Regions from separate parts of the Virgibacillus salexigens genome, predicted to be linked through region 3. Evidence: riboswitches for the same ligand, from Rfam matches in the RefSeq annotation. Region 3 holds a riboswitch; each other region holds the start of a gene.
The links. Region 3 has a riboswitch for S-adenosylmethionine ahead of BN990_RS00450 (methionine ABC transporter ATP-binding protein). Riboswitches for the same ligand answer to the same signal wherever they lie in the genome.

Region 1 (3,182 bases), 1.0 Mb from region 3:
ATATCCCCCACGTTCCAAAAGATGATCCGAGAAAATAACTAACGATCGATCCGACGATAAAAACAATAGCAGGGATTGTAAAGGCTGGGAGAAAAGAACCTAGTGTTGCTTCAATAAATTGAGAGAAACCAAGGTCCTCCGTAACAAGCGAAAGAGACCATACTAAAACGAGAAGGATGATCGCTTCCATTAATTGATTTCCCCCATCATAAAAATGATAAATCGTTTCCCCTAATTTTTGGTCACGAATCATGTAGAAAATAAATGTGATGATTAACGTAATAAAAACAGCAAGCAGGATGACGAAAGTAGCATCAGCTTCAGCAAAGGCATTGAACAAGCTAGTAGCTCCTTTTTCCACCCCATCCTGCCACAATAGAAATAAGGTAAGTCCAAGTAGTAAAAACAATGGGACAATTAAATTCCAAGGTTGTGCCTTTACCATTTCTAATTCTTTTTTTATGCTAGCACGATGATGTTTCCCTTCTTCCCCGTCTTGCGGACCATTATTTGTCTGTTTCTTTTTTGGCTTTGACCAGAAGGTCCAAATCAATCCAATAATTAGCATGACGATGGCAAAAAAGTTGAAAGGGATACTATATAGGAAAACTTGATAAGCATCTGCATTCAAATTATGTTTTTGAATACCGCCCTCAATCAGTGAAACCATAAACCCAACAAATGCTGTTGCTACAGGTAACAATACAATAACAGAGCTGGTTGATACGTCCATGGTAAAACCAACTTTCCAATTTGATATATTGACTTTTTTCAATAAGGATTTAATCACAGGACCAATCATCATAATTCGAAACATTGGCATCATAAAGGTAAAGGGGAGAGTTAACCAAATGACCGCTAGAAGCCCGCGTTCAGAGTCAATTTTGTTACCAACCCACTCCGAAAATCCCTTCACACCACCAGAGATTTGCATCATGCCGATTAATCCGCCAAATAGATATAAAAAAGCGATAATATTAATATTTCCTGGATCAGCCAAGGTAGTTACGATATAGCTGACCGTCTCCTTTGTCCCGTCCAAAATACTGAATTCTAATAGAAAAGCTCCTACAACCAGACTAAGTACTAAACCAGGAAGAATTCGTTTTTGCCAGATCGAAAGTCCAATAACAATAATAAATGGAATTAATGAAAGCCATGATTGTTCCATCAGATAACCTCCCTTATCGCCTTATAATGGAATTTCATAATAATGAATGATCTCTCTTGTTACCATGTGTTAAATCATCCTTTTTCATGCGTGAATGGAAGAAGGTATATCCTTAACTAATAAGAGATGTTACGCTTAACAAAGAAAAACTGTTATAAGTTAGTTATATGAGGAGAGTGACTGCATGGATGAAGAACTTAAAACGTTACTTACAAGAACCAATCTTTACACCGTTGGTTGACCGATTTGTCATGTTTGGATTTGCCGTTGCTGGTGCTTTTGCAAGCATTTATTCATCTGAGCATATGCCATTTTTGGAATTGCTTCATTATTTACTGCTGTTTTTATTAATTGCCATGCCCATCCTAGAATGGATTGGAACAAATTGGAGAGAAAAAAGAGGAATTAAGGAGGAGTCGGTACGATCGCCTCAATATGCCGATAAGATTATAGCTAATTTGTTTGTTATTTTATCAATGATTCTAGGTATCGTTAGCTTAGGGATAAATCTACTTGCTGAATCGTTTAATTGGCGCTGGATGGTGTTTATGTTAGTTGTTGTATTATTTAGCTTTTTCATGCGATATATCCTTATAAAACGTTGACGTCAACTAGAAAATAAATAAAAAAATTGTCAAAACCTTTTGCATTTTTATTGTGGAATTGCTATGATAGATATTAAATATTTAAAAGGAATTCTTATCAAGAGAGGTCAAGGGACTAGCCCGTAGACGCCTCAGCAACCTGTTTGTGAAGACAAGGTGCTACTTCTAGCAAGTTTAGTTAAACTTGAGAGATAAGAAGATGACACCGTTTATTACAGCGTCTCTTCTTAGCTAGAAGAGGCTTTTTTATTACATAAAAAATTAGGGAGTGGATAAAATGGCAACAAAAGTAGAAAAAAAAGCACCATTTAAAGGGGATCATGTAGGAAGTTTTTTAAGACCTGATCGGATTAAGCAAGCTCGAATTCAAAAGGCAAGTAGGGAAATCACGAACGAACAACTCCGAGCCATTGAAGACACGGAGATAATTAAATTAGTTGAAAAACAAAAGAAAGCAGGGTTAAAGGCAATTACAGATGGGGAATTTCGTCGTGCATGGTGGCATTTTGACTTCTTAGAAGGTTTGATTGGAGTTGAAGAATTTGTACCCGAAGCAGGATTGCAATTTTCTGGAATTCAAACAAAAAAACGTGCGATTCGTGTCACTGGAGAAGTAGACTTTAGTGAAAACCATCCTTTTCTTGCAGACTATAAGTTCTTACATGAAGCCGTCGGAGACCAGCATGTTGCGAAGCAGACAATCCCAAGTCCGAATATGTTGCTAGTGCGAGCTGATATAGAAACAAATGTCTATGAAAATATGGAACAAGTGATTCCAGATTTAATTAACACATATCAAAAAGCAATCCAAGCTTTTTATGATGCTGGTTGTCGCTACTTGCAATTAGATGATACTTCTTGGAGTTCATTTCTTTCAGATGAGGGCAGGGAATCGCTCCGAGAAAAAGGTTTTGATCCGGAACAATTAATGGAAGTCTGTAGAAGTGTTATTAATGAATCCATTGCCGAACGTCCAAACGATATGTTAATAACGATGCATATTTGTCGTGGTAATTACCGCTCACACTATTTCAGTACAGGATCATATGATGCGGTTTCAGAAACTATTTTTGGAGGATTAGATGTAGATGGGCTTTTCCTTGAATTTGATGATGATCGATCGGGTGGCTTTGAACCTTTATCTTATGTGAATAGAAACGACCTTCACGTTGTATTGGGCTTGGTTACATCAAAATTTGCGGAGCTGGAAGATCCAAACTTGGTTAAAAAACGTATTGCAGAAGCCGCTACGTATATCCCTTATGGCCAACTTTGTCTCAGCCCTCAATGTGGATTTGCGTCAACCGAGGAAGGAAATAATTTAACAGAAGAAGAGCAATGGAAAAAAATACGTCATGTTGTTGAGATAGCGGAAGATGTATGGCAATAAGTTTAGAGGTTCCTTC
Region 2 (3,182 bases), 1.5 Mb from region 3:
TCTTCATTTTGTTTATCCCAAATTAAAATCGCAAACATTCCTCTTAGTAATTGAAATGCCTCTTCTTTATATTTAGTAAATAAAGCTGCAATTACTTCAGTGTCGGAATTCGTCTCGAAATGATAACCTTCATTTACTAGTTCCTGCCTTAACTCTAAGTAATTATATATTTCACCATTAAAAACCATCCATATTTGTTCATCATGATAACTTAATGGTTGTGTACCACTTTCGATATCAATAATACTTAGTCTCCGAAACCCAAACGACATATAGGAATCAAAATAGTATCCTTCGTCATCTGGTCCGCGATGCGTTATTATATTATTTTGTTCTTTGAAGTTAGCTATTTCTTGAGCTGACCTTTCCATTGGTTCATCAAATAGCATTCCGATAAAACCACACATAACATAAACCTTCTCTCGTCAATTATAAACGTATCACCCTGAGCTGTAACCCATTTGTAACAAAACCGAAATGATACAGTAATATTCTAACACGGAGATAGGTAAACTTCTATCATTTTTCACCCTTTTTTTCTATATAATCCCAACTTGTCTGGTAAGATATTCACTGTAAATAGGTGATATACCTTAGGTTTTAACACACACGATATCAAAAAAAGAGCTTCCCCAGCTTGAAATGAGAAAACTCTTTTGTCATTCTTCTATCATTTTTTAAAATTGTTTTAAAAGCGCGTTTAATTCATCAACTTTGTCGGTTTTTTCCCACGGGAATTGGATATCGGTTCTGCCGAAATGACCATATGCTGCAGTATTCTTAAAGATTGGTTTTTGTAGATCAAGCATACGAATTATACCAGCTGGACGTAAATCAAATAGTTTTCTTACAGCTTTTACTAGTTTTTCTTCATCGACTACTCCTGATCCAAATGTATTAATCGAAATTGAGACAGGCTCTGCCACACCAATCGCATATGCTAATTGTACTTCACATGATTTCGATAAACCCGCTGCAACAATATTCTTAGCAACATACCTAGCTGCATAAGCGGCAGATCGGTCTACTTTGGTGGAATCTTTACCACTAAATGCTCCTCCACCGTGCCGTGCATATCCCCCATACGTATCTACAATAATTTTACGCCCTGTTAAACCTGCATCTCCTTGTGGTCCACCAATCACAAAACGACCAGTAGGATTAATAAAGTACTTTGTCTTATCATCAAGCAGTTTCTTTGGTACAACAGGCCGAATGACATGTTCAATTAAATCTTTTTCAATTTGTTCTGTTGTCAGATCTTGGTGATGTTGTGTAGAGATTACAATTGTATCAATTCTTACCGGCTCATCCGCCTCATCATATTCAATGGTCACCTGAGTTTTCCCATCCGGTCGTAAATAATCTAATGTTTTATCTTTTCTAACATCAGCTAAGCGCTTAGCTAACTTATGTGCTAACGAAATCGGTAAAGGCATTAACTCTTCGGTTTCATCGCAAGCAAAACCAAACATCAATCCTTGATCTCCGGCGCCAATAGCTGCAATTTCTTCATCACTCATCGTTCCTTGACGCGCCTCTAAAGCAGTATCTACACCTCCTGCAATATCTGGCGATTGTTCATCAATTGCAGTTAACACAGCACAGGTATCGGCATCAAATCCAAATTTTGCTCGAGTATACCCTATTTCTTTAATGGTTTTCCTTACTATTGCAGGAATATCAACATATGTTGTTGTCGTGATTTCTCCAGCTACAAGTACTAGCCCAGTCGTCACGGTCGTTTCACATGCAACACGTGCATAAGGATCTGTTTTTAATATTTCGTCTAATATTGCATCTGAAATTTGGTCAGATATTTTATCAGGATGGCCTTCTGTTACAGATTCAGAAGTAAATAAACGACGATTAGCAGCCATGTTGCTAAATCCTCCTTTTACATATCAGTTACGGAACTCTATTTATCAATTATGCTCATTCAGTATTAAAGGTTCTAAAGAAAACAAAAAAAACCCTTCCTACTATACATGAGGAAAGGATTGTCCCGCCTTTCGCTCTTATTGTTCAAGGAGATGTTCCTTGCATCAGATTAGCACCTTTTCACCATTGTGATGGTTGCTGGGTTTCATCGGGTCTGTCCCTCCACCAACTCTGAATAAGAGAGTATCCGTTCGAAGTTTAGCTTATCGAAAGAAAACGTTTGTGTCAACTACTTTCGTCGTATTGTCTATCGATTTTTACTTATAATAAAAGGAAAAGAAGTAATTTGCTGTCATGATTCAACATTATAGGATAATTGAATAAAATTATTATATATTTAGTATGGACTATTTTTATTAATGTGTTATACTAATAAACATATTCAACATGATAAGGTCGTTTAGGTTTCGACGTTGATACAATCTTACTAAAAGGCAGGTAGTTAATATGAAAATGGTGGAAAAACCTTTGGTTAATGAATTATATACCCATAATCATTTACAAACCAACTTAACAGTACCACAACTTATTGAACGTATTTTAGATAGAGAAGAAGGGATGCTTACAGCAACTGGTGCTGTTCAAGCTACAACAGGTAAGTATACAGGACGCTCTCCTAGGGATAAATTTATTGTAAGTGATGAAGTGAGTGAAAAGAATGTTGATTGGGGTACAGTTAATCAGTCTATCGAAGAACAAGTTTTTGACAAATTGTATCGCAAAGTAATTAATTATTTACAAGACAAAAAAGAGCTTTTTCAGTTCAAAGGATTTGCCGGTGCAGATCATGATTATCGGCTTCCAATACAAGTAATCAATGAATATGCATGGCATAATTTATTCGCCCGACAACTTTTTATAACCCCGACAGCTGAAGAATTATTAAATCATCAACCTGCGTTTACAGTAGTTTCAGCTCCTACTTTTAAAGCAAACCCTGAGCAAGACGGAACAAATTCAGAAGCTTTTATTTTCGTTTCTTTTAAAAAAAGGGTTATTCTAATTGGTGGAACCGAATACGCAGGAGAAATTAAGAAATCCATTTTCTCCGTCATGAATTATCTGCTTCCCCAACAAAATGTGTTATCTATGCATTGTTCTGCCAATGTAGGTAAAGAAGGAGACGTTGCTTTATTCTTTGGATTATCTGGCACAGGAAAAACAACGTTATCAGCTGATCCATATCGTCGTTTAATTGGTGATGATGAACATGGCTGGGGTCCAAACGGTGTATTCAATAT
Region 3 (3,182 bases):
CTGCGATAAATGGATTATCAAACGCGGTCGGTTCCACTCCGACTACATTTGCTCCTACAGAAAGTAATTCTCCACCATAGTAATCGGTAACAATTCGTTCCGGATTCGATGGAATTTCAACGGTACCTTTGGCGGTTTCGAATTCACGCGTGCTATCTTCTTTTTCTTGGTTACTCTCATTTTCTTCGGCGTTATTGCTCCCACTACATGCTGCTAGGAAGGTTAATAGAATAATGAGCAATACATAGATAAATTGTTTCTTATTCATTCGTGTACTCCTTTTTAAACATCGTTTAAGATGATGATTGGTATAAATGCTTCAAAAGTTCTTTGTTTTTCGCATTAAATTTAGCGTTATGAGAAGATACTCTTGCTTTGGCAGCTGCATCTGGCTCTAGTAATAATTTGGCTTGGTTAACTGCATTAGCTGCGTCTACAAAAGCCCCTGCAATTAAATGAACTTTACCATCAAAGGCTAGTATATCGCCAGCAGCATAAAGCCCTTCAACGGATGATGCAGATTTAGATGTGCCTTTTACAAAGAAATCGTTTTCTATTTCAATATGAAGGGGGCTTTCTTTAATAAAGGTTAGTTCCCTTTCATAACCGTAATTAATAATTAGATCATCTGTTTCTAATCTTATTGACTCGTTGATTTCATGGTTATGAATACTTACCGCGTCAATTAGATTTCCTTCTTGATTTGCATGCAACTTCTCTATCGTTGAATTGAGATGAACATGGACGGATGAATTCATTAATTGCTGAATTTGGGCCTCATGACCTTTAAATTCATTTTTGCGATGTACAATATGTACTTGATTAGCAATAGGCTCAAATTCATTTGCCCAATCAATTGCAGAATTGCCTCCACCAGAAATAATAATGTTCTTTCCTTTAAAATGTTCAAGGCTTTGTACCGTATAGTGGAGATTGGTTACTTCAAATCGATCTGCTCCTTCAATATCGATTTTAATCGGATTTAAAATACCACCACCAACAGCGAGGATAACGGTTCTACTTACATATTGATTCCCAGAGTTAGACGTAAGGACAAATAACTGATCTTCATTCTTTTCGATTTTTGTGACTTTCTCATTTAGAACGATTTCTGGATCAAAAGTCACAGCTTGTTCCGCCATTTGATCAATTAATGTTGCTCCAGTTACTGGGGTTAATCCGCCAACATCCCAGATCATTTTTTCAGGATATACATGTACTTTACCACCTAGTTTCGGTTGATATTCTATGATGCGAGTGGATAAGTCCCGCATGCCGCTATAAAAAGATGCATATAATCCTGCTGGTCCGCCACCAACGATCGTTACATCTGTTATATCTGAATTTCGCATATAAGTACCTCCTCCATTTATGATAATGAGAATCATTATCACTAATTTTATTATACAGAAATTTTAGAGGAACGCAATAAACGATAGGTAAAATTACATAAAGGAAAGCGGAAAATTTTAAAATTTTTTCAAAATAGTGATTGACAGAATGAAAGAAGCGTAGTAATCTAATAATCATCATAATTATATTAACGAATACTTCTTATTCAGAGAGGTGGAGGGAATTGGCCCTAAGAAACCTCGGCAGCGGACTGTTAAAAGTACTGTGCCAAATCCAACAAGCTACTGTGCTTGGAAAATAAGAAGAGAGCGCCACATATGGAATCTCTTCTTGATTAAAAGGAGGGATTTTTCTTTTGTAAACACCTTTAAAACCGATTCATCAAGGATTGTATGATCGATCGTGAACACAAAATGTTTACATGTTCATAAAATTTTAATACTTCTTATCCAGAGAGGTGGAGGGACTGGCCCTAAGAAACCTCGGCAGCGGACGATTAAGTACTGTGCCAAATCCAGCAAGCGAATGATGCTTGAAAGATAAGAAGAGGGTAATGGATAGCCTCTTCTTTGATGAAGAGGCTTTTTTATTTAGAAGGGGAGTGACAGCATGATTACGTTTGATCAAGTAACAAAAATATATAACGGCAAAGAACAGCAAGTAAAAGCATTGGATCAGGTGAATTTACAAATTGAAAAGGGAGAAATATATGGTGTGATTGGTTTTAGTGGCGCAGGAAAAAGTTCTCTCATCCGCTGTGTAAACCTATTGGAGCGACCAACTTCTGGGAAAGTAATCGTAGATGGTCAGGACATACTCAACCTTTCAGCAAAGGAATTAAGGGAAGCAAAACGAAGCATTGGAATGATATTTCAACATTTCAATCTATTAAACTCGAAAACGGTGTATACCAATGTGGCTATGCCTTTATTATTAGCTAATATCCCAAAAAATGAAGTGAAAAAGCGAGTTGACGATTTATTGGCATTTGTAGGACTAGCGGATAAGGCAAATAGTTATCCTGATCAGTTATCAGGAGGGCAAAAACAGCGTGTTGGAATTGCACGTGCATTAGCCACAAAGCCAAAGGTGTTGTTATGTGATGAAGCAACGTCAGCACTCGATCCAGAAACAACCAAGTCGATATTGCAATTATTAAAGAAAGTAAATGAAGAATATAATTTAACGATTTTAATCATTACTCATGAAATGGGTGTAATTAGGGAAATTTGCGATAAAGTGGCCGTTTTGGATAGTGGAAAAGTGGTGGAAGCTGGTTCTGTATTTGACGTATTTTCCCAACCTCGAACAGAGATAGCCAAAAATTTTGTACGTTCCGTGATGCATGATGAGATACCGGAATCGGTTTATCAACTCGTAAAAGCACAAGACGAACGACATCAGATATACCGTATTGTATTCGTTGGATCTTCAGCAGGCGCTCCGTTACTATCGCAAATAGCTAAGCAGTATGCTGTCGAAGTGAATGTTTTATTTGGGAGTATTACGGAGTTACAAGGTATTCCTTTTGGCAATTTAATTGTCAAATTTGATGGAGACGAAAAGGAAATTAACCGAGTGATCATGCATATTCACCAACAAGATGTCACGATAAAGGAAGTGTTAGCAGATGTTAGTTGATAACCAACAAATTGTAGCAGCATTATGGGAGACAATCCTAATGGTTGGTATTTCTTTACTTTTCTCCTTTGTGATAGGACTTATATTAGGAATTCTATTAGTGGTAACAAGGAAAGGACATTTATGGGAGAATAAAGTGGTTTTTACGGTTTTGAACGCATTTATAAACATCTTTCGATCAATTCCAT
Region 4 (3,182 bases), 1.4 Mb from region 3:
CCAGCCATAGCTGTGTACCCGATTAATGCAATTGCTGTTACCGTAATTCCCGAGATTAATGCTGGCATGGATTCTGGTAACAACACCTTAAAGATGATAGTACTTGTTTTGGCTCCCATTGCTTTGGCAGCTTCTACAACCCCTTTATCAACTTCACGTAAAGCAATTTCCACTAGCCTTGCATAGAATGGCGCAGAACCAATAATTAATGCCGGCAAAGCAGCCTTTGGCCCACGTATGGTACCCATTAAAAACTCTGTAAATGGAAATAACAATAAAATTAATATGATAAATGGAATCGCGCGAAAGATATTAACAAACGATGCTGTTGTAACGTTCAGTACTTTATTTTGCCACATACCGCCATTTCTAGTAAGGAATAATAATAAACCTAATAATATTCCAAATACGAAAGTTCCAATTAAAGCAATAATTGTCATATAAAATGTTTCATATGTTGCCGTCGTTAAGTCTTCTAATTTAAGATTTGGAAATAATTCAGTCAGCATCACGGACAACCTCCAATTCTACCGAGGTTTGTTCACGAATAAACGTAATCGCTTGGGTGACATCATCCTGATTACCACCCATTTGGATGAACAATGTGCCATAAGCCCCTGCCTGAGTTTGTGTGATTTTCCCCTGCAATATACTCACATCTACCTGATATGTTTTAATAATTTGGCTGATCAAAGCATCGTTGGTTGTTTCCCCAACAAAATGAAGCCTAATAATTTTCCCTTGCTCGTTGTTTTTAATTAATTGGTTAATATCATTATCTTCCTCGTCAGATCCCATTACCTGCTTCACAAATTTTTTGGTAACCGACTGCTGTGGATGCAAGAATACATCTAAGACATTTCCTTGTTCAACCACTTTCCCATTTTCCATCACTGCCACTTGATTGCATATTTTGCGAATGACATGCATCTCATGGGTAATTAAAATGATCGTTAGACCTAATTGTCGGTTAATATCCACTAATAAATCCAAAATCGCATTTGTTGTTTCTGGATCTAAAGCCGAAGTTGCTTCATCACATAATAGAACAGATGGTTTATTAGCTAATGCACGCGCAATTCCAACACGTTGTTTTTGGCCGCCGCTTAATTGTGAAGGATAGGACTGTTCTTTTCCTGAAAGCCCAACTAAATCAATTAATGAATGTACACGCTCTAAACGTTCTTCTTTCGATACACCTGCTATTTCTAATGGAAATGCAATATTCTCTTCCACCGTACGTGACCATAACAGATTAAAATGCTGAAAAATCATACCAATATCTTGTCTAGCTATTCTAAGATCCTTTTTATTCAATGCTGTCACGACTTGATCGTTAATAACTACTCGTCCATTCGTTGGTTCCTCTAAGCGATTGAGTAATCGAACGAAAGTACTTTTACCAGCACCGCTATAACCGATAACACCAAAGATATCTCCTTGATCAATCGAAAGGGTCAAATTATCGACGGCTGTTGTGTCTGTCTTGTTTGATGTAAAAATCTTACTCAAACCCTCTATCGATATCACATGTCTTCCTCCTTCATTTCAAACTATCTATTATTGTACCCTATAAAATAAATAAAAACGCCTTTCTGTAAGAGAACAGAAAGACGTTTGAAATTCGTCATTTCGTCCTCTCATCTGTCAAAGCTATGCTTCGCAGGAATTAGCACCTTTCGAATAAACTTCGTCGAAGGTTGCCGCGGTTTCATAGGGCCAGTCCCTCCACCGCTCAAGATAAGAGTAAAGAATCTATTTATTTTCGATAAACTAAATGTTAGCATGCCGTTATACCCATGTCAATGACTTTTCACTTATTTGTTTGCAAACATTTCAGGTTTGTAAGTTAGTAAAAAGTTATAGATGTTCGGAATATCTTTGAAAGCATAAACCTTTTCTATAATTTCACCATCTCTTTTTATACATAAACAAGGCACACTCTCAATTTGATGTTCTTGCATAAACTCTGGATGGAGGGATGCATTCATTTCATAAAAAATGTCTTCTTGATGCACCGACTCTATTTTTGAAAGCATCGTCCTTGCAAGATTACATGTTCCACAAAAAGGGGTAAAAATATAAAGCAGATAGTTATCCTGTTTCAGCTGATCATTCGTAATTAATTGCAAAATATCACCTTACTATATGAAATTTAAATCAAAAAGATCGGATTAACAGCGATCCGTTTGCTCACTAATGTTTGAGCAAGTATATTTTCAGGTGTTGTAGCTACTTCTCGGTATTCACTACTAATATAAATATGGTTAGCATGTGGTAATTCTCTAGCCAATTGTTTGCGTAACTTTATTCCAGATTCATCTTCATCCACTAGGATATAAACGTCTTTATAATCAAGTGCATAATCTTCTAAAAGTTGATCAAAACGTTCTACACCTAAAGTTCCATTTGTACAAATGATGGTTAGGTCTTCAGAAATCACCTTTTTAATCTGTTTCTTATCTGTCAATCCTTCTACAATGATTATTTTTTCTAATTCATCCGTTATCATCACATAGCACTCCTCAGAAAATCAAGCGACAGGTTTTCATATATTATATGATGAAAAACTGTTATTTAGTGATTGTTTTCATAATAAATGTACAAGTTCTGCTCTGAATAGAATCATTTTCTTCATTGTAAAAACAAGGCTGATTGCAATTGAATTGCATATCAGCCATTACTGTAACTAAATTTAATTAATCCTCGCTTATTATTTCTCCATAACCATCAGCAGATAATAATTCGTCTAACTCTGATTTTTGGCTTGGTTCTACTACTACCATCCAAGCTTTTTCGTAAGGTGACTCATTTACATATTCCGGGTTGTCCTCCAATTCTTCATTCACTTCGACAACCTTGCCACTAATGGGAGCATATAATTCTGAAACGGTTTTAACAGACTCTACACTTCCAAAGGGTTCATTGATCTCTAATTCATCACCTGGTTCAGGGAGTTCAACAAAAACAATATCTCCTAGTTCATCTTGGGCAAAATCCGTAATACCAATACGTACATTGCCATCCTCTTTTTTTACCCATTCATGTTCTTTTGTGTAAAATAATTCCTTTGGTAAGCTCAAAACAATCCCCTCCAATATATCATTCCACTTTCACTATACAAGTTTCCATGACATTTATCCAGCATTTCTTTTTAAATTTTTATAGCCAGTGATCTTGAA

Region 1: linked by a shared signal. The riboswitch ahead of BN990_RS04985 (5-methyltetrahydropteroyltriglutamate--homocysteine S-methyltransferase) and the one ahead of BN990_RS00450 (methionine ABC transporter ATP-binding protein) in region 3 are both predicted to bind S-adenosylmethionine.
Region 2: linked by a shared signal. The riboswitch ahead of metK (methionine adenosyltransferase) and the one ahead of BN990_RS00450 (methionine ABC transporter ATP-binding protein) in region 3 are both predicted to bind S-adenosylmethionine.
Region 4: linked by a shared signal. The riboswitch ahead of BN990_RS06895 (methionine ABC transporter ATP-binding protein) and the one ahead of BN990_RS00450 (methionine ABC transporter ATP-binding protein) in region 3 are both predicted to bind S-adenosylmethionine.

What each region holds. Positions count from the first base shown of each region.
Region 1 covers NZ_CCDP010000001.1:1,107,725-1,110,906, forward strand. The annotation lists gene BN990_RS04975 (Na+/H+ antiporter NhaC family protein) at 1-1,171, opposite strand, end outside; gene BN990_RS04980 (hypothetical protein) at 1,360-1,776, shown strand; SAM riboswitch class I at 1,868-1,974, shown strand; gene BN990_RS04985 (5-methyltetrahydropteroyltriglutamate--homocysteine S-methyltransferase) at 2,054-3,166, shown strand.
Region 2 covers NZ_CCDP010000001.1:1,621,614-1,624,795, reverse strand. The annotation lists gene asnB (asparagine synthase (glutamine-hydrolyzing)) at 1-407, opposite strand, end outside; gene metK (methionine adenosyltransferase) at 678-1,880, opposite strand; SAM riboswitch class I at 2,016-2,123, opposite strand; gene pckA (phosphoenolpyruvate carboxykinase (ATP)) at 2,389-3,182, shown strand, end outside.
Region 3 covers NZ_CCDP010000001.1:89,662-92,843, reverse strand. The annotation lists gene BN990_RS00460 (ABC transporter substrate-binding protein) at 1-268, opposite strand, end outside; gene BN990_RS00455 (NAD(P)/FAD-dependent oxidoreductase) at 294-1,352, opposite strand; SAM riboswitch class I at 1,552-1,657, shown strand; SAM riboswitch class I at 1,796-1,899, shown strand; gene BN990_RS00450 (methionine ABC transporter ATP-binding protein) at 1,963-2,994, shown strand; gene BN990_RS00445 (methionine ABC transporter permease) at 2,984-3,182, shown strand, end outside.
Region 4 covers NZ_CCDP010000001.1:1,525,195-1,528,376, reverse strand. The annotation lists gene BN990_RS06900 (methionine ABC transporter permease) at 1-509, opposite strand, end outside; gene BN990_RS06895 (methionine ABC transporter ATP-binding protein) at 499-1,530, opposite strand; SAM riboswitch class I at 1,638-1,747, opposite strand; gene BN990_RS06890 (thioredoxin family protein) at 1,818-2,132, opposite strand; gene BN990_RS06885 (toprim domain-containing protein) at 2,156-2,512, opposite strand; gene gcvH (glycine cleavage system protein GcvH) at 2,700-3,083, opposite strand; gene BN990_RS06875 (arsenate reductase family protein) at 3,163-3,182, opposite strand, start outside.